DNA from 2 places in the Synechococcus sp. R65.1 genome. Region 2 is predicted to be linked to the other one. Evidence: predicted binding sites of a transcription regulator. Region 2 holds the regulator's gene; the other holds the start of a gene.
What was found. Region 2 encodes HrcA, which represses chaperone genes, less so after heat shock. Its sites were predicted from a motif close to TTAGCACTCNNNNNNNNNGAGTGCTAA; they were not measured.

Region 1: groES (co-chaperone GroES) is a predicted target of HrcA. The motif match lies at 7,360-7,386, and genes of this name have one in related genera.

Annotation. Positions count from the first base shown of each region.
Region 1 covers NZ_JANSHU010000011.1:17,303-28,104, reverse strand. The annotation lists gene rsfS (ribosome silencing factor) at 1-299, opposite strand, end outside; gene yqeK (bis(5'-nucleosyl)-tetraphosphatase (symmetrical) YqeK) at 312-953, opposite strand; gene lepA (translation elongation factor 4) at 946-2,757, opposite strand; gene NW814_RS06510 (ATP-binding protein) at 3,007-4,248, shown strand; gene NW814_RS06505 (DUF3067 family protein) at 4,290-4,607, opposite strand; gene NW814_RS06500 (cytochrome b6-f complex iron-sulfur subunit) at 4,746-5,264, shown strand; gene NW814_RS06495 (apocytochrome f) at 5,408-6,391, shown strand; gene NW814_RS06490 (PhzF family phenazine biosynthesis protein) at 6,444-7,256, opposite strand; gene groES (co-chaperone GroES) at 7,467-7,778, shown strand; gene groL (chaperonin GroEL) at 7,869-9,503, shown strand; gene NW814_RS06475 (DUF429 domain-containing protein) at 9,640-10,476, shown strand; gene NW814_RS06470 (GuaB3 family IMP dehydrogenase-related protein) at 10,504-10,802, shown strand, end outside.
Region 2 covers NZ_JANSHU010000009.1:25,729-36,530, forward strand. The annotation lists gene NW814_RS05695 (peptidoglycan D,D-transpeptidase FtsI family protein) at 1-1,685, opposite strand, end outside; gene NW814_RS05700 (tetratricopeptide repeat protein) at 2,121-3,170, shown strand; gene ilvN (acetolactate synthase small subunit) at 3,285-3,809, shown strand; gene NW814_RS05710 (hypothetical protein) at 3,840-4,436, shown strand; gene NW814_RS05715 (glucokinase) at 4,639-5,673, shown strand; gene NW814_RS05720 (NUDIX hydrolase) at 5,697-6,266, opposite strand; gene trpE (anthranilate synthase component I) at 6,380-7,897, shown strand; gene tilS (tRNA lysidine(34) synthetase TilS) at 7,906-8,901, opposite strand; gene hrcA (heat-inducible transcriptional repressor HrcA) at 8,940-10,097, opposite strand; gene NW814_RS05740 (endonuclease MutS2) at 10,539-10,802, opposite strand, start outside.

The DNA of each region.
Region 1 (10,802 bases), on a different contig from region 2:
TTTTGCATCATCACGTGGACGATGAGATCGGCGTAGTCAATGAGGATCCACGAGCCTGAGTCTTGACCTTCAATGCGCTGCGGTGTCCGTTGCCACTCCTCCCAAAGCCTTTCCTCAATTGCCTGGGCAATGGCGCGCACTTGCGTCAGCGAGTAGCCACTGACTAGAAGAAAGTAGTCTGCCAGTGTGGAAACCCGAGATACATCCAGCAGGACAATGTCGCCACCTTTTTTTTCTTCCGCTGCGCGAGCTGCACTCAGCGCCATGCGATAGACGGGATCCCTGGCACGGGCAGGCATGAGCTGTAGCAACTAAGACCCTCCTGAAACGACGGAAAGAACTGGAGACGCAGACCTCTGGAAATCCTTTTGATCCAAAGGATGGAGCAGGAAATAATTGCGAGTCATGAGGGTGCGTGGATGAACCACCTGATTCCGGTTTAGCAAAAATCTCAGGCTTAGATCGCAAACCCCCACCACAGCTTTAGATAAATCTACAAAAGCCAGGCGCCGCAACTGCTCCAGCTCTGGGCTACTGCCGCGGTTGGGTTCCAGAGCATCGGCTACAAAAACCACACAACTAAGCGGACCCATGCCGGGCTGGCCTAGGGTGTGGTTGGCGATGGCCGCCAAGATCTCCGCATCCTGCACCTGAAACTGTTCCCGCGCCAACAGGGAGCCCACCTCGGCGTGGAGGATGTGGGGCTCAGCCCGTTCAATCTCGTCTAGCTCCCGCTCCCGAGCTACCCGCTGCAACAGTTGCTCCGCCGGGAAAGACTTAGCTAAGTCGTGCATCAGACCTGCCCAAGCGGCTTTCTCCTCATCCAATCCGTAGTGAGCCGCCAGTTGCCGGGCCATTGCCTCGACTCCCAAGATGTGGCGCAGGCGGGGAGGAGGCACCCGCTCCTGCAGCCAGGCCAACACCTCCTCGCGCCGCAAAGCTAGGTTAGTCATTTTGCAACTTCAACACTGCCATAAACGCCTCTTGGGGCACATCCACTGTTCCCAGCGCCTTCATGCGCTTTTTCCCTTCTTTTTGCTTTTCCAGCAGCTTGCGCTTGCGAGTTACGTCTCCCCCGTAGCACTTGGCCAAAACATTTTTGCGCAGCGCAGGGATAGTTTCGCGGGCAATGACGCGCGAGCCAATCGCCGCTTGGATGGGCACCTCAAACTGGTGGCGTGGGATGAGCTCGCGCAACTTAGCCACTAGAGACCGGCCCACCTGAAAGGCTTTGTCCCGATGCACAATCGTGGAGAGAGCGTCCACCGGCTCGCCATTGATGAGGATATCCAAGCGCACCAGATCGTCAGCCCGATAGCCCACCATTTGGTAGTCCATGCTGGCGTAGCCGCGGGTGCGAGATTTCAACTGGTCAAAAAAGTCAGTGATCACTTCCGCCAGAGGCAATTCGTACACCAGCGTCGTGCGGCCCTGAGCCAGATACCTCATATCCTTAAAGATGCCGCGCTTGGTCTCGCACAGCTCCATCACCGCGCCAACGAATTCCTCCGGCAAAATCATCTCCACGCGGACAATGGGCTCCTCAATGCTAAGGCGCTCGTTGGGAGGAGGCAGCTTGCTGGGGTTATCAACCCGGAGCACCGAGCCATTGTTGAGGGTAACTTGATAAACCACCGTTGGGGCTGTAATCACCAGGTCCAGGTCGTACTCCCGCTCTAGCCGCTCCTGAACCACCTCCATATGGAGGAGGCCCAAGAAACCACAGCGGAAGCCAAAGCCCATGGCAGGGGAGACTTCCGGCTCAAAGTGGAGAGCGGCATCGTTGAGCTTCAGCTTTTCCAAGGCCTCTTTGAGTTCGGCGTACTGATCCGAGTTGCTGGGAAAAAGTCCACAGAACACCATTGGCTTGGCTTCTTTGTAGCCGGGCAGAGGCTCAGGAGCCCTGCGATGAACGAGGGTGATGGTGTCCCCCACGCGGGCGTGCTCAACGCTTTTAATGGCAGCGGCAATGTAGCCCACTTCCCCGGCGTGGAGAGACTCAACCGGCTCTTGGTGGGGGCGCATCACTCCCAGCTCAGTAACCTCGTACTCCCGGCCAGAGGCCATGAAGCAAATCTTGTCCCCCCTTTTCACCTCCCCATCCACAATGCGCACATAGACAATCACACCCCGGTAGGGATCGTAGTAGCTATCGAAGATCAAAGCCCGCAAGGGATCCGCTACCGTATCCTGCGGCGGCGGTACCCGCTGCACAATAGCCTCGAGAATCTCTGAGATACCGAGGCCCACTTTGGCAGAGGCTAGGATCGCCCCGCTGCAGTCAAGGCCGATCACCTGCTCGATCTCGGCAATGACTCGCTCGGGGTCGGCGCTAGGCAAGTCAATTTTGTTAATGACGGGGATAATTTCCAGGTTGTTCTCCAAAGCCAGGTAAACATTGGCCAGGGTTTGGGCTTCCACACCTTGAGAAGCATCCACCACCAACAGCGCCCCTTCACAGGCAGCCAGCGAGCGGGAGACCTCGTAGGAAAAATCCACATGCCCTGGCGTATCGATGAGGTTGAGGACATAGTCCTGGCCGTCTTGGGCACGGTAGTTCATGCGGGCCGCCTGTAGCTTGATGGTGATGCCCCGCTCCCGCTCCAGTTCCATGCTGTCTAGAAGCTGCGGCTTCATCTCGCGGGCTGAGACGGTGCCGGTTGCCTCCAGCAGCCGGTCGGCAAGGGTAGACTTGCCGTGATCAATGTGGGCAATGATGGAAAAGTTGCGAATGCGGGAGACGGGGACGTCAGTCATAGAAACCCAGTCAGGGCAAAGATTTTTTACAATGCTAGCTTGTTTGTCCCTCTAGCTAAGCCAAGCTTATCCAGCGGTTGACCACCGTGGCCCGCACCCCTGGCGCAAGCAGGGCTTAGCCACCTGGGTGGGGGTGAAGGCTAGCTGACAAACCAGGGTTAAGGTTTGTTGCATAGTAGGTAGTAGGGTGCCCCTTCGCGCTACTTGGAGGCAGCCCTCTTGGCGCAAGGCTTGGGGTAGCGGGCCGTAATGACTCCCCTAGAAGAAGCGGCGGAAGCGGCGGCTAGGCTGCTGGTGTTTCGGGACATCTGCGCCCATCCCCTGGCCCTAGCCTGGCAGGAGCTCATTCAGCAGTTGATGAGCGGGGATCCCTTGCCCTGCTGGAGAGCCTATGGGCGTTGGTTTGAGCTTTTGGCCCAGCAGGGCTTGAGCTGGCGGGAGTGGCTGATCCGGGAGATCCGCTGGGCCGATAACCCTTTCTCGCGGGCGGCGCTGCAACCGCAAGGGATCCCAGCACCCCTTCTGCAAGCGGCCCGCCACGATCTCCGTTGCCTGCAAATCCTAGCCAATAGCCAGGAGACGATCGCCGAGCAAATGCAGGCGCTGGGCCTAGGGATCTCCTGGCCAGATGAAAACAGCAGCAGCTCTGGCTGGGATCCTCGCCCCTTGGCCGATTGGGGCCAGAGCCTAGAGGCCTTGATTGCCCACTACCGCCAAGCAGGGGCAGGGCTCTGTGGCCGCTATTGGGCCTTTCGCTGGGGGCCAGCAGGGCTAGAAGGGATCCCTGCTCCCGACTTGCCCGAATGGGAAGAGATTTACGGCTACGAACGGCAGAAACAGCAGCTGGCCGCCAACACCGAAGCGCTGCTGCGGGGGGATCCGGCTTTGCATGTGTTGCTCTACGGAGCGCGGGGCACCGGCAAGTCTTCGCTGGTGAAGGCGTTGTTGCGCCGCTACGGCCCGCAGGGACTGCGCCTACTGGAGCTAAGACCCAGAGACTTGATGCAGTTGCCGGAGATCTTGGCGGAGCTGCGACAGCAAGCGCTGCCCTTTGTCCTATTTGTAGACGACCTCTCCTTTGAGGCGGACGAAACCGAGTTTAAGCAGCTCAAGGTGCTCCTAGAGGGAGATCTCGTCCCACCGCCGCCCAATGTGCGCCTCTATGCCACCAGCAACCGCCGCCACCTTATCCGCGAGTTTTTTGGCGATCGTCCCAACCCCCAAGATCAAGAGATCCACGCCTGGGATACGGTGCAGGAAAAGCTGTCGCTGCGGGATCGCTTTGGCCTTACCCTTACCTTTGCCCCTTTTAGCCAAGCCGACTATCTGGCTACGGTGGAACACTTGGCGCAGCGGCTGGGCCTCTCTCAGCCTTTAGATACCTTGCGCCGCCAAGCGCTGATCTGGGCTCAGCAGCAGAACGGCTTCTCCGGTCGCACCGCCCGCCAGTTTTTGCAGGCCCTGCAGGCCGGCCTGGTGGAAGTTGGATAGCCGCAAGCCGGTGGAGTTTTCCGTTGTAGAGAAGAGCCAGGCTACAGCAGCCACTCGCAGGCCCGCTCTCCCACCCCTTGCAAATTCAGAGGAATGGCCACCGCCTTGCCTATGCGAGGTTTCTGGCGGGTAGCCTCAATTTCTCGCCGCACCGTTTCCCACACACCCCAAGCCTGCAGATGGGCCATCACCGACTCCAGGCGAGCCAGATACTCGGCCTCCGTCAAGGGGAAAGAGGGCTGCTCTAGGTAGCGCCACATCACCAACAACACCACCCTACCCCCCAAGCGGCGCAGCTGCACGTCGTAGGAGCAGCCCCACTTCTCCCGCAGCAAAGCTTGCAACTCGGATCCCCTCATAGGTTGGCTTGGATGCATCGGCCTCCCCCTCGAGCTGCTCCTAGCTTTGCATTTCTTAATGAAATTGGCTAGGGGGCTCGGTTAGGATGGTGTCGTTTGTCAACGAACGTTAAAACTTCTCAGGCTTTCCTGACCATTATGACCGAAGCGATGAGCAACTTTGAGGCGCCCCCCATGAGCCGGCGGGTTCTCTTGAACGCCCTTCTCAGCGGCTCGGTGGGGGTGGTGGTCGTGGGTGCCCTCTACCCAGTGGTGAAGTATTTCATTCCTCCCTCTGCCGGTGGGACAGGGGAGGGGGTAATTGCCCAAGATGCCCTCGGCAGGCCAATTCGCGTCAGCGAGCTGCTAGCTACCCACGCGGCTACGGATCGCGTTCTGGCCCAGGGCTTGAAGGGAGATCCCACCTACATCGTGATCGACAATGGAGCGGTGGCTAACTACGGCCTCAACGCCGTCTGCACCCACCTCGGCTGCGTGGTGCCCTGGAATGCAGGAGAAAACCTCTTCAAGTGCCCCTGTCACGGATCCCAATACGCAGCCAATGGCAAGGTCATCCGGGGGCCGGCTCCCCGTTCGTTGGAGCTAGTCAGCGTCACGGTGGACGGCGACAACATTCGCTTTAGCCCCTGGCAGGGCCCCGATTTCCGCGAGGCCTAAAGCGCGCCATTGCAGAGCTGGCGGTGGCAAGAGGAAAGCCTGAAGAAGGCACGACGTTGGTCTTGGCCAAAGCGTCCACAGGCTCTCGAGGAAAGGATCCAAAGAGCTTTTGCAGATTGGAATTGCAATTTTGAGTTGAGCTTATGAAGCAAATTTTTTCCTTGGCCTTGTGTGCGCTGCTGCTAGTGGTCATAGCATCTTCGCCAGCAGCAGCCTACCCCTACTATGCCCAGATGGCCTACGACAACCCCCGCGAGGCAACAGGGAAAATTGTCTGCGCCAACTGCCACCTGAACGCCATGCCTGTCCGGGCGGAAGTGCCGCAGGCGGTTACCCCCGGTCAGGTGTTCACCATTAAAGTTGGGATTCCCTACGACCTAAGCAAGCAGCAGGTGCTAGCAGATGGCAGCAAGGGCGGCTTGAATGTTGGCGCGGTGGTGATCTTGCCAGAGGGCTTCCGCCTGGCCACCGAGGAGGAAATGACCGAAAAGCAGCGGCAGGAGACCGCTGAGACCTACATCACCCCCTACAGTGACCAGAAGCCCAACATCCTTCTGGTGGGGCCGTTGCCCGGTGAGCAGCACCAGGAAATCGTCTTCCCGGTGGTAGCCCCTGACCCGAAAGAGGATCCCTCAGTGGCTTTCATGAAATATCGGGTTTACATTGGCGCCAACCGGGGCCGTGGCCAGATCAACCCCGATGGCAGCCTCAGCAACAACAACGTCTTCCGCGCTCCCGCCACCGGCCGCCTGACCAGCATCGCCACTATCGAGTCGGATCTTAGCGACCTGCCGGCAGAGCTGGCCGCCCTGGTGCCACCCGAATACGAGTTGCCGGGCACGCGAGTGCTCAGCTTCGAAACTGAGAACGGTATCCAGCATCTGGTGGTGCCGCCGGGGCCGGAGTTGGTGGTTAACATTGGCGACAGCGTCAAAGAAGGGGATCCGGTTACCAACAACCCCAACGTGGGCGGCTTTGGCCAAGTGGAGCGGGATCTGGTGCTGCAGAGCCCGGATCGGGTGAAGTGGATGGTGGCCTTCCTGGCGGCAGTGGCTATCACTCAGCTCCTCTTGGTACTCAAGAAAAAGCAAGTGGAACTTATTCAGGCGGCAGAACTTTTGGGCTAGCCCCACTCTTCCCATCATTCCCAGCACCCCGGAACCAGCCGGGGTGTTTTTTCTAAGGAATCCTCAGCTCTCCCACCATCACCAGCACTGCCTGCCCGGCAATCTCCACCCGAGCGCCGAGATAGCGACACCAGAGCTCACCCCCCCGCGTCGAGAGCTGCCGCACCCTGAGCTCAGTTCGACCCAGCCGCTCCGACCAATAAGGCGCCAACAGACACTGGGCAGAGCCGGTTACGGGATCCTCCGGAATCCCCAAGCGGGGGGCGAAAACGCGGCAAACAAAATCCGCTCCCTCCTCTGAATCTGCTCCGGCAGCGGTGACGATTAACCCGGAGACAGGGAGCGCCTCCACCTGAGCCCGATTCGGCTGGACTTGCCGCACCTGCTGCGCCGAAGCCAGCACCGCTACCCCCATGCTGCCGCAGTACAACTCTAGAGGAGGGATCCCCAAGGCCGCCGCCACCTGTTCTTGCGCTTCCAGCCAAGGTTGGGGAGTCTGGGAGGGGAAATCCATCGCTAGCCGCTTTCCTTGCCGCCGCACCAACACCTGGCCACTGCGGGTGGAGAAGGCCACCTCCTGAGCTTCTGGGTGAACTTCGCTCAAGAGCACATGGGCAGCAGCTAGGGTGGCGTGCCCACAGAGATCCACTTCCGTTGTGGGGGTAAACCAGCGCAGGCTGTAGTGGGGGAGGCCATCCCAGGATCCCTGGGGCAGCAAAAAAGCTGTTTCCGACAGATTGTTCTCTGCCGCAATTGCCTGCAACAGCTCCTGCGGCAGCTCCTGGGACAGCAAGCAAACCGCTGCCGGATTGCCCCTAAAGGGCACTGCCGTAAAGGCATCCACCTGAAACAAGGGAATTCGCACCGCCTCTCCTCCCCCAAAAGGCGCAGAGGAAGTCGGGAGATCCACACCCAACCGCCTCGTCTGTCGTTGCAGCTATTGTCAGGCTGCAGAGCTGACTGATAAACTAGCACTCGGAAGCCGAGAGTGCTAAAGCCTCAATGGATGCAAGTTTAGTTGACTCCTCAATCACCCTTTGACTTCCTGCCATAGGCATCACGGAGGACACTTAGTATGGCTGCAGTAACGCTGAACGTCTCTACGCTGAAACCGCTGGGCGACCGTGTGCTGGTGAAAGTTGCCCAGCAGGATGAGAAAACCGCAGGCGGGATCTTTTTGCCTGACACTGCCAAAGAGAAACCCCAAGTAGGGGAAGTGGTTGCGGTCGGTCCTGGCAAGCGCAATGACGATGGCAAGGTTATTCCAATAGAGCTGAAAGTAGGCGACAGAGTGCTCTACTCCAAGTACGCCGGCACGGAGGTGAAGCTGGGTACCGAGGAGTATGTGCTGCTAGCTGAGCGGGACATCCTCGCCATTGTTCAGTAGTTCTAGCAAGAGGCAGCAAGTGCTGTAAAAGAGACCAACTGCTGCTAGCTTCTAGCTTATCCTTCGTTGGCTGACCGTTGGAGGTTGACTATGGCTAAGTCGATTATTTTCAGCGAAGAAGCCCGTCGCGCTCTTGAACACGGCATGGACATTTTGGCAGAGGCCGTAGCCGTTACCCTTGGCCCCAAAGGGCGCAACGTGGTGCTGGAGAAAAAATTTGGCGCACCCCAGATTGTTAACGATGGGGTAACCATTGCCAAAGAAATTGAGCTGGAAGACCACATTGAAAACACGGGAGTTTCTCTCATCCGTCAAGCTGCCTCTAAGACCAACGACATCGCTGGCGACGGCACCACTACAGCTACGGTCTTGGCCCACGCCATGGTGAAAGAAGGGCTCAAGAACGTGGCTGCTGGCGCCAACCCCATCGCCCTCAAGCGCGGCATTGACAAGGCGGTGAAGTTCCTAGTGGACAAAATTGCTGAACATGCCCGCCCAGTAGAAGACTCCAAAGCCATTGCCCAGGTGGCGGCCATTTCCGCTGGCAACGATGAGGAAGTGGGCCGCATGATTGCCGAGGCCATGGAAAAAGTGGGCCGCGAGGGGGTGATCTCCCTAGAAGAAGGCAAGTCCATGACCACCGAGCTGGAAGTGACGGAGGGGATGCGCTTTGACAAAGGCTACATCTCCCCCTACTTCGTCACTGACACGGAGCGGATGGAGGCGGTTCTGGAGAACCCCTACGTCCTGATCACCGACAAGAAGATTACCCTGGTGCAAGACCTGGTGCCGGTTCTGGAGCAAGTGGCCCGCGCCGGTCGTCCGCTGCTGATCATCGCCGAAGACATTGAGAAGGAAGCCCTGGCCACCTTGGTGGTGAACAAGCTGCGGGGCGTGCTGAGCGTGGTGGCGGTGAAAGCGCCTGGCTTTGGGGATCGCCGCAAGGCCATGCTGGAGGACATCGCCATCCTCACCGGCGGCGAAGTGATTAGCGAGGAGCGCGGCCTGAAGCTGGAGAACGCGCGTCTTGAGTCCTTTGGCTCGGCTCGCCGCGTCACGGTAACCAAAGACCACACCACCATCGTGGCGGAGGGCAACGAAGCGGCGGTGAAAGCCCGTTGCGAGCAAATCCGTCGCCAAATTGAAGAGACTGACTCCACCTACGACAAAGAAAAACTGCAAGAGCGCCTGGCCAAGCTAGCTGGCGGTGTGGCGGTGATTAAAGTGGGCGCGGCCACCGAAACGGAAATGAAGGATCGCAAGCTGCGCCTGGAAGATGCCATCAACGCCACCAAGGCGGCGGTAGAAGAGGGGATCGTCCCCGGCGGCGGCACCACTCTGGCCCACCTGATTCCGGCGGTTACGGAGTGGGCGCAGGCCAACCTGTCCGGCGATGAGCTGGTGGGGGCTATGCTGGTGGCCCGTGCTCTGGGCGCTCCGCTGCGCCGCATTGCCGAGAACGCCGGCCAGAACGGCTCGATTGTGCTGGAGCGGGTGAAAGAGAAGCCCTTCACAGTGGGTTACGATGCCCAGAACGACGCCTATGTGGATATGTTCGAAGCGGGTATCGTTGACCCGGCCAAAGTCACCCGCTCTGCCCTGCAAAACGCTGCCTCGATTGCCGGCATGGTGCTCACCACCGAAGCTATTGTGGTGGACAAGCCCGAGCCCAAGAACAACAAGCCAGCTGGCGGTGGCGGCGGCGCGGATGACTACGACTACTAATCCTCCGGCACGAAGAGGCGGCAGCTTCTCCAGTTAGCAGAGAGTCTGCTGCCTTGCCAGGGCAAAGCTGACTGCTTTTGGGATCCCAGGTGGGATCCCTTTTCCTTCTCCCAGGGGGCGCAGAGGAGAAGGCGGCGTGGCACGGTTAGTCTGCATTGGCCTAGATCTGGCCTGGTCAGCCCGCAACCCTTCGGGGGTGGCGACGCTGGAGGTGGAGATTCGGGATCCCGCCATTCAAAACCTGACAGGCTACCTCCTGGACAGCCGCCTTCTGGGGACCAATGAGGAAATTGTGGACTACATCCAAGCCCAAGCGGGAGGGGATCCCTGCCTGGTGGCAGTGGATGCCCCCTTGCGCGTTCCTAACTTGAGGGGCCAGCGGCAGGCAGAAGCCGAGCTCAACCGTGTGTTTCGACCCTACGCTGCCGGCGCCCACCCGGCCAACCGCCGGCTTCTGGAAAGAAATGGCCAGGTGCGAGGAGAAGCGCTGGTGCAAGCCCTCGCCCGCTATGGCTTTCAGGAGCAGGCCAGCATCGAGCAGGGGCGCTTGGCCCGTCAGGTTACTGAAGTCTTCCCCCACAGTGCCATCGTGAGCCTGTTTGGCCTTAGCCGCAGCCTCCCCTACAAGGCGCGTCCCCGCCGCAGCTGGCAGGAGCGAGAACAGGCCTGGCGGCTGTACCAGCAACATCTGCGCGCCTTGGCCAGCGCCGATCCCTCTCTGCAGGGCCACGAGCCCCTGCTCCAAGTGGAGGTGGGATCCCTCAGGGGCCGCCAGCTCAAAAACTACGAAGACCAAGTCGATGCCTTGATGTGCGCCTACATTGCCCTCTACGGCTTCCGCTGGGGATCCCAGCGCTGCCACAGCTTCGGAAGTCTGCAGGAAGGGCACATCTTCACACCCTTGCCCAAGAAGCCAGTTGACTCCAAAACTTTCTCTGGCTTTAGAGACCTCCTTGGCGGCATGATTAATTAAGGGATCCTCTTGCTAAAGAGGAAAGAAATGAACGTCCAACTGGGCCGCAATCGACAGGCAAGACGGGCTTACGGACTGGATGAGATTGCGCTGGTGCCGGGCAGGCGAACCCTGGATCCCAGCCTGGTGGATACCCACTTCACTATAGGAGGGATCCAACGACCCATCCCCATCATTGCCAGCGCCATGGATGGCGTGGTGGACGTCAAGATGGCGATTTTGCTCTCCAAGCTGGGAGCTTTTGGAGTGCTGAACCTAGACGGGATCCAAACTCGCTACGCGGATCCCGACGAGGTGCTGGAGCAGATTGCCGCAGTTGGCAAAGA
Region 2 (10,802 bases):
TTGCCGGGCAAGTAGCCCCCCTGCGGCCCAACTTTCTGCGCTGTGCCCGTTTTACCGCCGATCTCATACCCCTCGACCTTGGCCGACTGCCCAGTGCCAAAGTCCACCACATCCCGCATCTGGATGCGCACTGCCAGCGTGGCCTCTTCCGAGAGCACCCGCACTGGCGCTGGCCGGGGGGGGCCCCAAACCAGGGTGTCGGTATCCTTCTCCACTAGGCCGCGCACCACATGGGGCCGCACCTTTAACCCGCCGTTGGCGATGATGCAGTGCAAGGCGGCTAACTGCAGAGGAGTGAGGGCCAATCCCTGGCCAAAGGCGACGGTAGCCCGCTCCACTGGCACGGTTACAAATTGCCGCAGGGGCTTCAGGCGGCTGGGCGGCTCGAAGGGCAGATCGACACCGCTGCGGTCGTTCAATCCCAGCCGTAGGAGGGCATGGTGGTACTGGCGGGGATCCAGCTTTTGCATCAGGTGCACCATGCCCACGTTGCTGGACAGGCGCAGAATCTCGGTAACGCTTAGCCAGCCATGGGCACCCCGCTGGCGGTAGTCGTGGTTTTGGATGGGCCAGCGGCCAATCCAGATCCGCCCTGCGTCGTAAACCCGCTCGTTGGCGGTGAAGGCCCCGGCATCGAGCCCAATGGCGATGTTGATAGGCTTGAAGGTGGATCCCGGCTCGTACAAGTCTGTAACGGCCCAGTTGCGAAAAAGGGCAGGGTCGTACTCGAAGTAGCGGTTGGGATCGTAGGTGGGCTCGCTCACCAAGGCGAGGATCTCGCCAGTGTGGGGCTGCAAAACAATCACCGTGCCCCGCAGCGCCTGAAACCGTTCCATCTGGGCTTTCAAAGCAGCGCGGGCAGCCCGCTGCAGGCGCATGTCTAAGGTCAGTTGCAGCACCGTCTCGCCGGATTGCAGCAGCCTTTCCGGCACCTCGGCAGCCAACAACTGGCCGTAGCCATCTCGGGGAATGGTAACTGGCTGAACTGTCCGCTCCAGCAGTGCCTGTTGAGAATATTCCACTCCTGCCTGGCCGCGGTGGTCTAAATCCACATAGCCCACCACCTCGGCAGCCATCTCCTTTTGGGGATAAACCCGCTGCCGCTCGCTCACCAGCTCCAGGCCGTCCAGGTACAGAGCCTGAATTTGCTCCGCCACTTCTGGCGCCAGCCAGCGCTCCAGCCGCACCGCATGGTTAGCCGACAACTGCTGGGTCAATTGCTCAACTGGCCGCCGCAGCAGAGGGGCTAGAGCCGTGGCAATCTCCTGCGGAGTGCGCCTGCCAAAAAGGCGGGGATGGGCCCAAAGGGTATAGGCAGGGCGATCTACGGCCAACAGCTCCGCCTGCTGCCGAGCTACGGAGTGGCGATCCACGATCGAGCGGCGAGGGAGGAAGGGTCGGAGGTGGGCCCGCTGCTGAGCCTCGGCCCGCTGCTGTAGGGTTGGCCCTTGGTAGTGTTGCAAGTAAACCAAACGCGCCCCCGCTCCCAAGAAAGCGGCGGCCAAAGCCAAGCCCACCGCCGCAAGGCGAAAGTTCAGTTGTCGGGCCGTCGGGATCCGATCCTCCCAAAGCCACGCCAGCTGCTGTTCCTTAGCTCGGTGGCGGCGCCAGCGGGCAAGCTGCCGGCTGCTCTGGCTATTCTGTAAAGGCTGCCGGCCCAAGCCAGTCCTCGACTTGTCTTCCACTGCTGCCTTTGGGTAGATACCACCGTCAGTTTGACGCCCATCTCCTCCTCTGGCCAGCGTTTTACCGGGCGGGTGTCGGGATTAGGCCAGGGGGCTCTCGTTTGCAACACGGGTGCGGAGCACTTTGCTACTTTTGTGGCACACTGGACAGCGTTGCCAACAAATCTTCTGACTTAACGTGGAGTAGCTGAGCTAGTGGGCCGGCAGCTACCTCTCTTCGGTAGGTATTTTGCCTAAGCTAAGGTTGGCATCCAGAGCAAGGGGCAACTCCCGTCAGCTCGACAGGAAGTGACGTCTGTGGAGACCCCCCTAGCCGGCTGGTAGGTGCAGAGTCTACTACCAGCTACAGGTCGTGGAAGCAGGAAGAAGGCAGAAACGCGGCAAGCAATGCCCTGCCATAATCGTTTCGCAGGTCTTTCAGGGCGGCGGAATACCATGCTCAAAGCCTACACCTCTGCTGGCCTGCGCCTTGGGGTTGCCGCTGCCTTGCTGCTGGGGAGCCTGGCCAGTTGGCACCAGGATCGCCTCTTGGCGGTGATGGGCCTGGCCAGCGCAGCGGCGATTTCTGCCTTTACTCGCCCGGCCATCTTGGCCTACAACCGCGCTCGCGAACGGTGGCTCAACCGGGATCTGCTAGGGGCCCTGCAGCAGCTTACCCTGGCGCTGCAACGGGATCCCCGTCTAGCCAACGCCTACCTCCTGCGGGGACAGATCCGCCTCGAACTGGGTCAGCTTGCCCAGGCCCTGGAAGACTTCGACCAGGCTGCCCAGTTGATCCCCCGTCGCCCAGAACCCTGTTTCTACCGCAGCCTCATTTACCAAGCGCAAGGGGATCTGCAAGGGGCAACCGCCGAGTTGACCAAGCTAGTACAGCTGCATCCCAGCCCTACTTACCATCTCCGCCTAGCTGAGCTGTACCTGCAGCAGGGATCCCTACCTTCAGCGCTGGCTCCCTTGGATGAGGCAATTGCGCGGGATCCCACCTGGGCGCTCGCCTATGCCTGCCGTGCTCAGGTGTACGGCTACCTGGGGGAGTGGGAGGCGGCTGTAGCCGACTGGTCCCAGGCCATCCGCTGGGATCCCCGCCCAGCCCATTACTACCGGCGGGGGATCGCCTACGCCTGGGCCGATCGCTACCTCGAAGCAATTGCCGACCTCAGCCGTAGCCTAGAGGCAGAGCCCGGCCAGCCCTGCGCTCTCTACCTCAGGGGCAATCTGCTCTACGAGCTGGGGGAGCTTGGGGCAGCCCTCGACGACTACGACCAGGCCTTTCGCCTAGAGGCCAGCGGCATTCCCCTTGACCTTGCCGACGAGTACGGCCTCTACGCGAGGGGACTGGCCTACCGGAATATGGGAGACCTCAAGACCGCCATTGCCAGCTGGCAAGCCGCCTTGCACCTTGGCCGCCAGCGCCACAACCGGGTTCTGCAAGAGCAGGTGCAGCGCGCTTTGCGCCAACTCCAGGATGAAGAGGGAGATCCTTAGCACGGCTGAGTTCAATTCGGCAAGGCTCGAGGATCCCTCCTGGCAGCTGTGGAATTGGGGTAGGATTTGTACAAGGCCATCGCCTACTTCCCGCCACTCTCCTCTGCGGTTGCCGTGAGACATACCCTCAGCGCTCTTGTGCAGGATCAGCCCGGCGTCTTAACCCGCATTGCCGGCATGTTTGCCCGCCGGGGCTTCAATATCGACAGCCTCACCGTTGGCCCTACTGAACGGCCTGGGATCTCCCGCATCACCATGGTGGTGCAGGGAGACGAGCACGATGTGGAGCAGCTAACCAAGCAGCTCTACAAGCTCATCGAGGTTCTGAAAGTAACGGATATTACCCACGTCCCCTGTGTAGAACGGGAGCTGATGCTGGTCAAGGTCAATGCCAGCATCGAAACTCGCTCTGCCATCATGGACGTGGCGCAGATGTTCCGGGCCCGCATTGTCGATGTGGCGGAAGAGTCTTTAACTTTGGAAGTCACCGGGGATCCGGGCAAAATGGCGGCCATCATCAAAATGTTGACTAGCTTTGGCATTCGGGAGATCGCCCGCACGGGTCTAGTGGCGCTCACCCGCGAGTCGGGAGTTAATACCGAATACCTAAAGCAGCATCCCAACGCTGCTATGGTCTAACGGACTTGGCCAAGCTGCCGGGAAGAGGAGATGCCTAGGGAGAGGGCCACGGCAAAAGCAGCAGGCAACCGTGGCAGGCGTTGTCTACTCAGCCTCCTGGCCCTTGCCTTGTTGGGGCTCCTAGCAGGCTGTGCTCCCCAGCCACCCCAGTCTGTTGTCCAACAGGCCCTGACCTACCAGATTGCTCACCTGTCGGGGCCGGTTGCCTCGCTGGTGGGCAGTGACCGCTTGGCAGCCCATCTGGAAGTGCAGGATGTTTGCATTCGCCGGGATCGCCGGGAGACGGGGCTGCGGGTAGCAACCGGGGAAAAACTAGAGATCCACCACCTCAGCGGCACCTATACTCTAAGGGTGAAGCCACCGGGATCCCGCCGCCCCTACCGCCGCAAAGGCGATCCCTTTCAGCTCACCTTGGCCCGCCAACAAGTCCAATCGGCGGGGTCTCAAGGCCTAACTGAGCGATGGCTGTTGGCCTCTAGCTCCCCCGAGGGCAAGGGGTGGGAAGTCGTCGACTTCTTGCCCCCTGGGCAAGCAGAGGCACCCTCCCCTGCGTCAGCTGCATCTCCAGCCAGTCAAACGGCGTCGCCTGCTGCCACTCCTGCCGTGCCTCAGAGGGAGCCAAACTAGGTGCCAAGGCGGGCAAAGCGTTGCCGCCACTTCAGCATGAGCCAGAGCGGCTCCCAACGCAGCCAGCCCCGGTTCCGCCAGCCAGCTCGGGGTAACCCTGGCATGGGCAAGAGACCTTCCCACCTCTGGATTCCGACGTCCATTGCCAGAGCCCTGCCGAAAATGGCAGGGTGGAATGGGCGCGCTGCTCGGAGAAGGCCCCATGGAGTTGCTGCTGGCCGGAGATGTTGGGGGCACCAAGACCAGCCTCAGTCTGGTCAAGGCCGAGGATCCCGAGCACAGCCTCTACAGCCGCCGCTACGCCAGCCAAAATTACTCCAGCCTTACCCCCCTGGTGGAGGAGTTTCTGGCCCAAGCTCGGCAGGAGCTGGGGCGGGATCCACAGCCGGCTGCTGCTTGTTTTGCCGTGGCCGGCCCAGTGGTGGAGGAGAAAAGCGGCGGACAAAGGGCCAAAATCACCAACCTGTCCTGGAGCTTGCACTCAAGCCAGTTGACGGCAGAACTGGGGATCCCGCGCCTGGCCTTGATCAACGACTTCAGCGCCGTAGGCTATGGCGTGCTAGCCCTGCACGATGCGGAGCTGGAGACTCTGCAAGCGGGGGAGCGGCAGCCGCGGGCACCCATTGGCGTCATAGGGGCGGGCACGGGGCTGGGGCAGGCTTACCTCACCTGGGGAGAGGGCGGCTACCAGGTCTATCCCAGCGAGGGAGGCCACGTGGATTTTCCCCCGCGCACTCCTCTGGAATGGGAGCTGCTGCAGTATTTGCAACAGCGATACGGGCGTGTCTCCACCGAGCGGGTGGTCTCCGGCCAGGGGATCGTAGCCATCTACCAGTTTTTGCGGGATAGTCGCCGGGCCCAGGGAGAGGAGCAAGGGTTAGCCCAGGTTGCTGCCTGGGAAGGGGGAGCTAGGGAAATTGATCCAGCCGCCCACATTGCTAATGCCGCCCTCGAGGGACGGGATCCTCTAGCTATGGAGTGTTTGCGGCTGTTCGTTAGCCTCTACGGAGCGGCTGTTGGCAATTTTGCCCTGCACCTATTGCCCCGGGGTGGGCTGTTCCTTGCCGGTGGGATTGCCCCCAAGCTCTTGCCCCTGTTGCGCCAGGGGGAGTTTCTAGCGGCGTTTTTGGACAAAGGGCGAATGCGGCCGCTGTTGGAACAGCTGTCGGTGCAGGTGGTGCTTAACGAGCAGGTGGGTTTGAGGGGGGCCGCCCGCCATGCTGCCACCTTGCTGTAGTCCTCCTCTTTCGCTGCGGGGGATTAGCTCCCAGCGGCACTGACCCCCTTTTCCGAGGCCAAAAACAGCTGAGCCCGCCAAAAGCAGGCAATGGATTTGCTGTCCAAATCGAGGCCAAAACGAGCTTTCTCTGTAAGTTCAGCCGGGGAAAACTCGACAACAGTAATGTCTTCGTCTTCATCCCTTGCCGGAGGAGAGTCCAGCACTTCCAGATCCCGCGCCAGATAGGCGTACATAATCTCGCTGGAATAGCCGGGGCAGAGATAAAACTGGCCAAGTGAATCCCAGCGGTGGGCCCGCAGACCGGTTTCTTCCTCCAGCTCGCGGCGAATGGTTTCGTCTGGATGTTCTCCCGGCTCGACCGTACCCGCTGGAAATTCATAAAGGTAGGAGGCGACGGCAAAGCGATACTGGCGAATGCAGACAAACTTGCCCTCGGCAGTCACTGGCACAGCCACCACGCCCCCGGGGTGGATGAGGTACTCCCGCTCCCCCTCTGTGCCGTTGGGAAAGCGCAGACGCTGGCTGACGAAGGTGTACTTGTGGCCCTGAAAGCGCAGGCGCTCGCGGAGGACTTGCGATGGGATTTGCATGGCCAAGATTTCCCAAGAGTAGAGCCGCTCCTAGCTTAGTGGTTTCCGGCCCTGTTGCCAGGGATCCACTGTGGGATACAGTCGGGGAAAGCAGGGATCCCACCTGGCAAGCCATGATTTACCCTCCCCTGAAAGAGTTTCTTGCCCTCACGGGTCAGGGCAACTTCATCCCGGTGTACCAGGAATGGGTGGCGGATTTGGAAACGCCTGTCTCTGCCTGGTACCGCGTCTGCGCCGGGCAGCCCTACAACTTTCTGCTGGAATCAGTGGAGGGAGGGGAACAGGTGGCCCGCTACAGCTTCCTCGGCTGCGATCCCCAGTGGGTGCTGGAGGTGCGCGGGGATCAGGCTTGGCAAATCCACCGCGATGGGCATCGGGAGCAGCATCGGGGGGATCCCTTCGCCATCTTGGCCCGCTGCCTAGAGCCCTATGAGCCGGTGCACCTGCCGGAGTTGCCCAGCAGCATTGGCGGGCTCTTTGGCTACTGGGGCTATGAGCTCATCCGCTGGATTGAGCCCAAGGTGCCCATCTATCCCCTGCAACCAGAGGACCCTCCCGACGCCATCCTGATGCAGGTGGACAGCATCCTCATCTTCGACCAGGTCAAGCGCAAGATCTGGGTGGTGGCCTTTGCCGACACGCGCCAGCAGCCGGCGGAGCAGGCCTACGCCCAAGCCTGCCAGCGGGTGGAAAAGTTGGTGCACCAGCTCAGCGCCCCCCTGGCCCTATCCCACCTCAGCCTCAACTGGAAGCCCCACCTGCCGGATCAGATCCCTCCCAGCACGCTCAGCCGCGACGCCTACTGCCAGGCCGTGGAGCGGGCCAAAGAATACATCCGCGCCGGCGAGATCTTTCAGGTTGTGCTCTCGCAGCGCTTCACCACTCCCTTTGCCGGCGATCCCTTCCGGCTTTATCGCTCCCTGCGGCTCATTAACCCCTCTCCCTACATGGCATTTCTGCAGTTTGGCGATCTTTGCCTTGTCGGCTCCAGCCCAGAGGTGATGGTCAAGCTCAGCCGCGTTGGGGAAGAGCGCCTTGCCACCGTTCGCCCCATTGCTGGCACCCGCCCTCGCGGCGCTACCCCTGCCGAAGACTGCCAGTTGGAGCAGGAGCTGTTGGCGGATCCCAAGGAGCGGGCGGAACATGTGATGCTGGTGGACTTGGCCCGCAACGACCTAGGCCGGGTCTGCCGCCTGGGATCCGTGCAGGTGGACGACCTGATGCAGATTGAGCGCTACAGCCATGTGATGCACATTGTCAGCAACGTGGTAGGGCAGTTGGATCCTCGCTACAGCGCCTGGGATCTGCTGCGGGCCACCTTTCCTGCGGGCACAGTTACCGGCGCTCCTAAGATCCGCGCCATGCAGATTATCCACGAACTGGAAGGGTGCCGCCGCGGCCCCTACGCTGGCGCCTACGGCTACTACGACTTTGCCGGCCAACTGAACACCGCCATCACCATCCGCACCCTCCTGGTTCACCGCGGCCAGGTGAGTGTGCAGGCGGGGGCGGGCATTGTGGCCGACTCGGAGCCGGAGCGGGAGTACCAAGAATGTTTGAACAAAGCGCGGGGCATGCTCATGGCTGTAGCCAGCTTGCAGGAAAGCCAGGGTGGCTCCGGGGCGCTTTAGCGCTGCTGTTAAGCGCAAGGGCGAGAAACCCAAGCCAAGTACTCTTCCTTCACCTCCAGCCAGCCACCGCCGGGGTAGTCGGGGCTGCGGCTGCGGCGACCTGCTTTGAGGAGCCGGACCCCGGCTTCCACCTGCTCAAAGGTGGGGTGATGGGGGAGCAGCAAGGACAAGAACTGAAACAGGACTTGCCGCTGCAGCGCAAGGGGAGCAGCTCGCAAGGGATCCCGCCGCAACCCCGGCAGGGCCGGCTCATACACCTGCGGCCATAGCTGGGCGGCTTGGGCCACCACCAGTTCATGTTCTGCTTGTAACAAGATGGCGGCCCGGTTCAGAGCTTTTTCCACCTGGGGATTGAGGTGCTGCTTGAGATAGGGTATCACCTCCAGGCGGAGCCGGTTGCGTCCGTGCGCCAAATCTTGATTGCTGCGATCCGGCCAGACCGGCAGCTGGTACTGCCGGCAAAACTCCTCTGTTTCCCACCGGAAAAGGCCTAGGAGAGGCCGCACCAGCCAGGCCGAGAAGGGATCCCGCTCGTCCAAACGCCGCCGCCAATCCAGGCTAGCTAGCCCAGCTGCCCCTGTGCCCCGCAGCAGGTTCCACAAGAACGTCTCCGCGCGGTCACTGGCGGTGTGTCCCGTAACCACTGCCTCGCAATTCCAGGTGCGCGCCCATTTGTCCAGCTGTTGGTAGCGCCAAACTCGGGCCCCCGCCTCATCCCAGCGGATGGGATCGGCAGTTTCAATGGCATGAGGCAGGCCCTGCTGCTGCAGCCACTCTTGCAAAAAGCAAGCACACGCCGTTTCATCCTCCGACCAGCGGTGGTTACAGTGCAGGACAAAGATCTGCCAGTTCCAGCGCCTCTGCAGATCGCGCAGGATCTGGAGCAGACAGAAAGAATCTTGCCCGCCGGAAAGGGCCACCAACAGCCGCTGGCCGGGGCGCAGCAGTTGCCGCTCGCGGATGGCACACTGAACGCGTAGGTGAAGAGGGGAGAGTCTGGCCACGGTGGGCGATTGCTCTTGGGAACTTGCACCTAGACTTCCTAGGCCAGAGCCCGCGTGAGATGGGAGGCCACCGTCTGCACCGCTGCAATGCTCCGCTCGTAGGCCATCCGCGTTGGCCCCAGCACGGTAACCGTCCCCAGCGGCGCCGAGCGACGGCGGTAGACTGAGGTGATAACCGTGCAGTGGCGCAGAGACTCCAGCGGATTCTCGCTGCCAATGTAGATGACCACGGGGATGGTGTGGAAGGGATCGCTAGAGGAGGGCGGGGCAGAAGGAGTAGCCTCGCTAGAGATCTGGCAATCTGGGGGGCTGGCAGTATAGAGCCCAATCATCCCTTGCAGTTGCTCGGATCCCGCCTCAATCAACTGGGCCACCGCTTGCACCCGTTGGGTCTGAGAAAACTCTGGCTGCCGCATCAGCTCTGTCATGCCTGCGCTAAACACAGGCCCCAAAGAGGGCCGCAGGTAGCGCTGGACCACTGAGCGCAGCAGTTGCTGCAGCCACTGGCTGTAGGCGCGAAACTCTTCGTCTAGCTTTAGCCAGCTCAGATCCTGCAGCTCGGCAAAAGTCTTGCCCCGCAGCTTGAGGGTGAGAAAGTTGCTCAGTAGCTGCAGCTCGTCTTCCAAATCCTCATAGCGGCTGTCGGGCCATGCCGGTGGGCTGACCAGGGCTGAATGGGCTTGGTAGGAATCGGTAACCACCACCACCATCACCCGTCCCGGCCCTACCGACAGCAGCTGCACGTGGTGAATGGCTACAAGGGGCCCCTGAGGGGGGGTGATGAGGGCAATGCAGCCGCTCACGTGGGCCAGAAGCTGCGCCACCCTCTGGAGGAAACTGTCGAGGTCGTCTCCCAGCTCGCGACTAACCTGATCCAACAGCCGCTGCAGCGCAGGGTGGGGCTCCGGCTGGGGAGCGTCGTCGGGGATCCCCTCCATGCCGACGGAGGTCAACAAATCGTTGACATAAACCCGATAGCCAAAGTCAGAAGGGATCCGACCGGCAGAGGTGTGGGGCTGGAACAGCAACCCCGCCTGCTCAAGGGTGGCTAAGTCGTTGCGAATGGTGGCTGTGCTTACCCCAAAGTTATACGACTGAGCCAAAGTCTTGGAGCCGACAGGTTCAGCCGTTGCAATGTAGCTGCGCACTGTCGCCCAGAGGATCTTCCGCTGGCGGGGAGTCAGTTCAAGTTTCATGGCCGCTCAAAAGAATCTGGTTAACCCGTATCTCAAAGCAGACTGCCAAGCAACCGGTAGATTCCCGTTGAGGACTGAGATACCAATCTAAATGAACCTTTAGTCTACCTAACGCTTCGTATTGGTGAATTGATAATTTTTGACTTTTTGACAATTTAATTAACCTCGCTGGGGTGGACTGCCTGGCAAGGAAAGCTGCAAAATACCGACAGAGGCGTTGGGTTCGCCCTAAGCTTTCCCCAGAGCTGCTACTTCTGGGGCAACAGGGCTTACCTTTATCCCCTTTGTAACCTTTTGTTCTGAGGTTGCTCCAGGAGCTGAGAGTTCGCCTAGCTGCTCTGAGGGTAGCCGTTTTGGGGGGCAGGGGAAGATTCCGTTGATAAGCAAAGGCCTGAGAGTATCGAGCTCCGCTAGCGGCTTGAGAGATCCGCCTGCTCCTTGCTAGCGCAACTGGGCCACGGTTACGCCGCTTCCTCCCTCCTGGGGAGCCGCCGCGGCAAAACTCTGAACGCGCGGGTGATTTTGGAGATAGGCCCGGATACCCGCCCTGAGGCGACCTGTGCCGTGGCCGTGGATGATCCAAACGGGACCAGGAGGTGCCTGGGCCAAGTGCGCTTCGAGAATAGCCTCGGCCTCAGCCACGGTTTTCCCCCTTAGATCAAGGGTGTTGTGGCTGGTGCGCAGGTTAAGGGGGGCGGTGGCTGG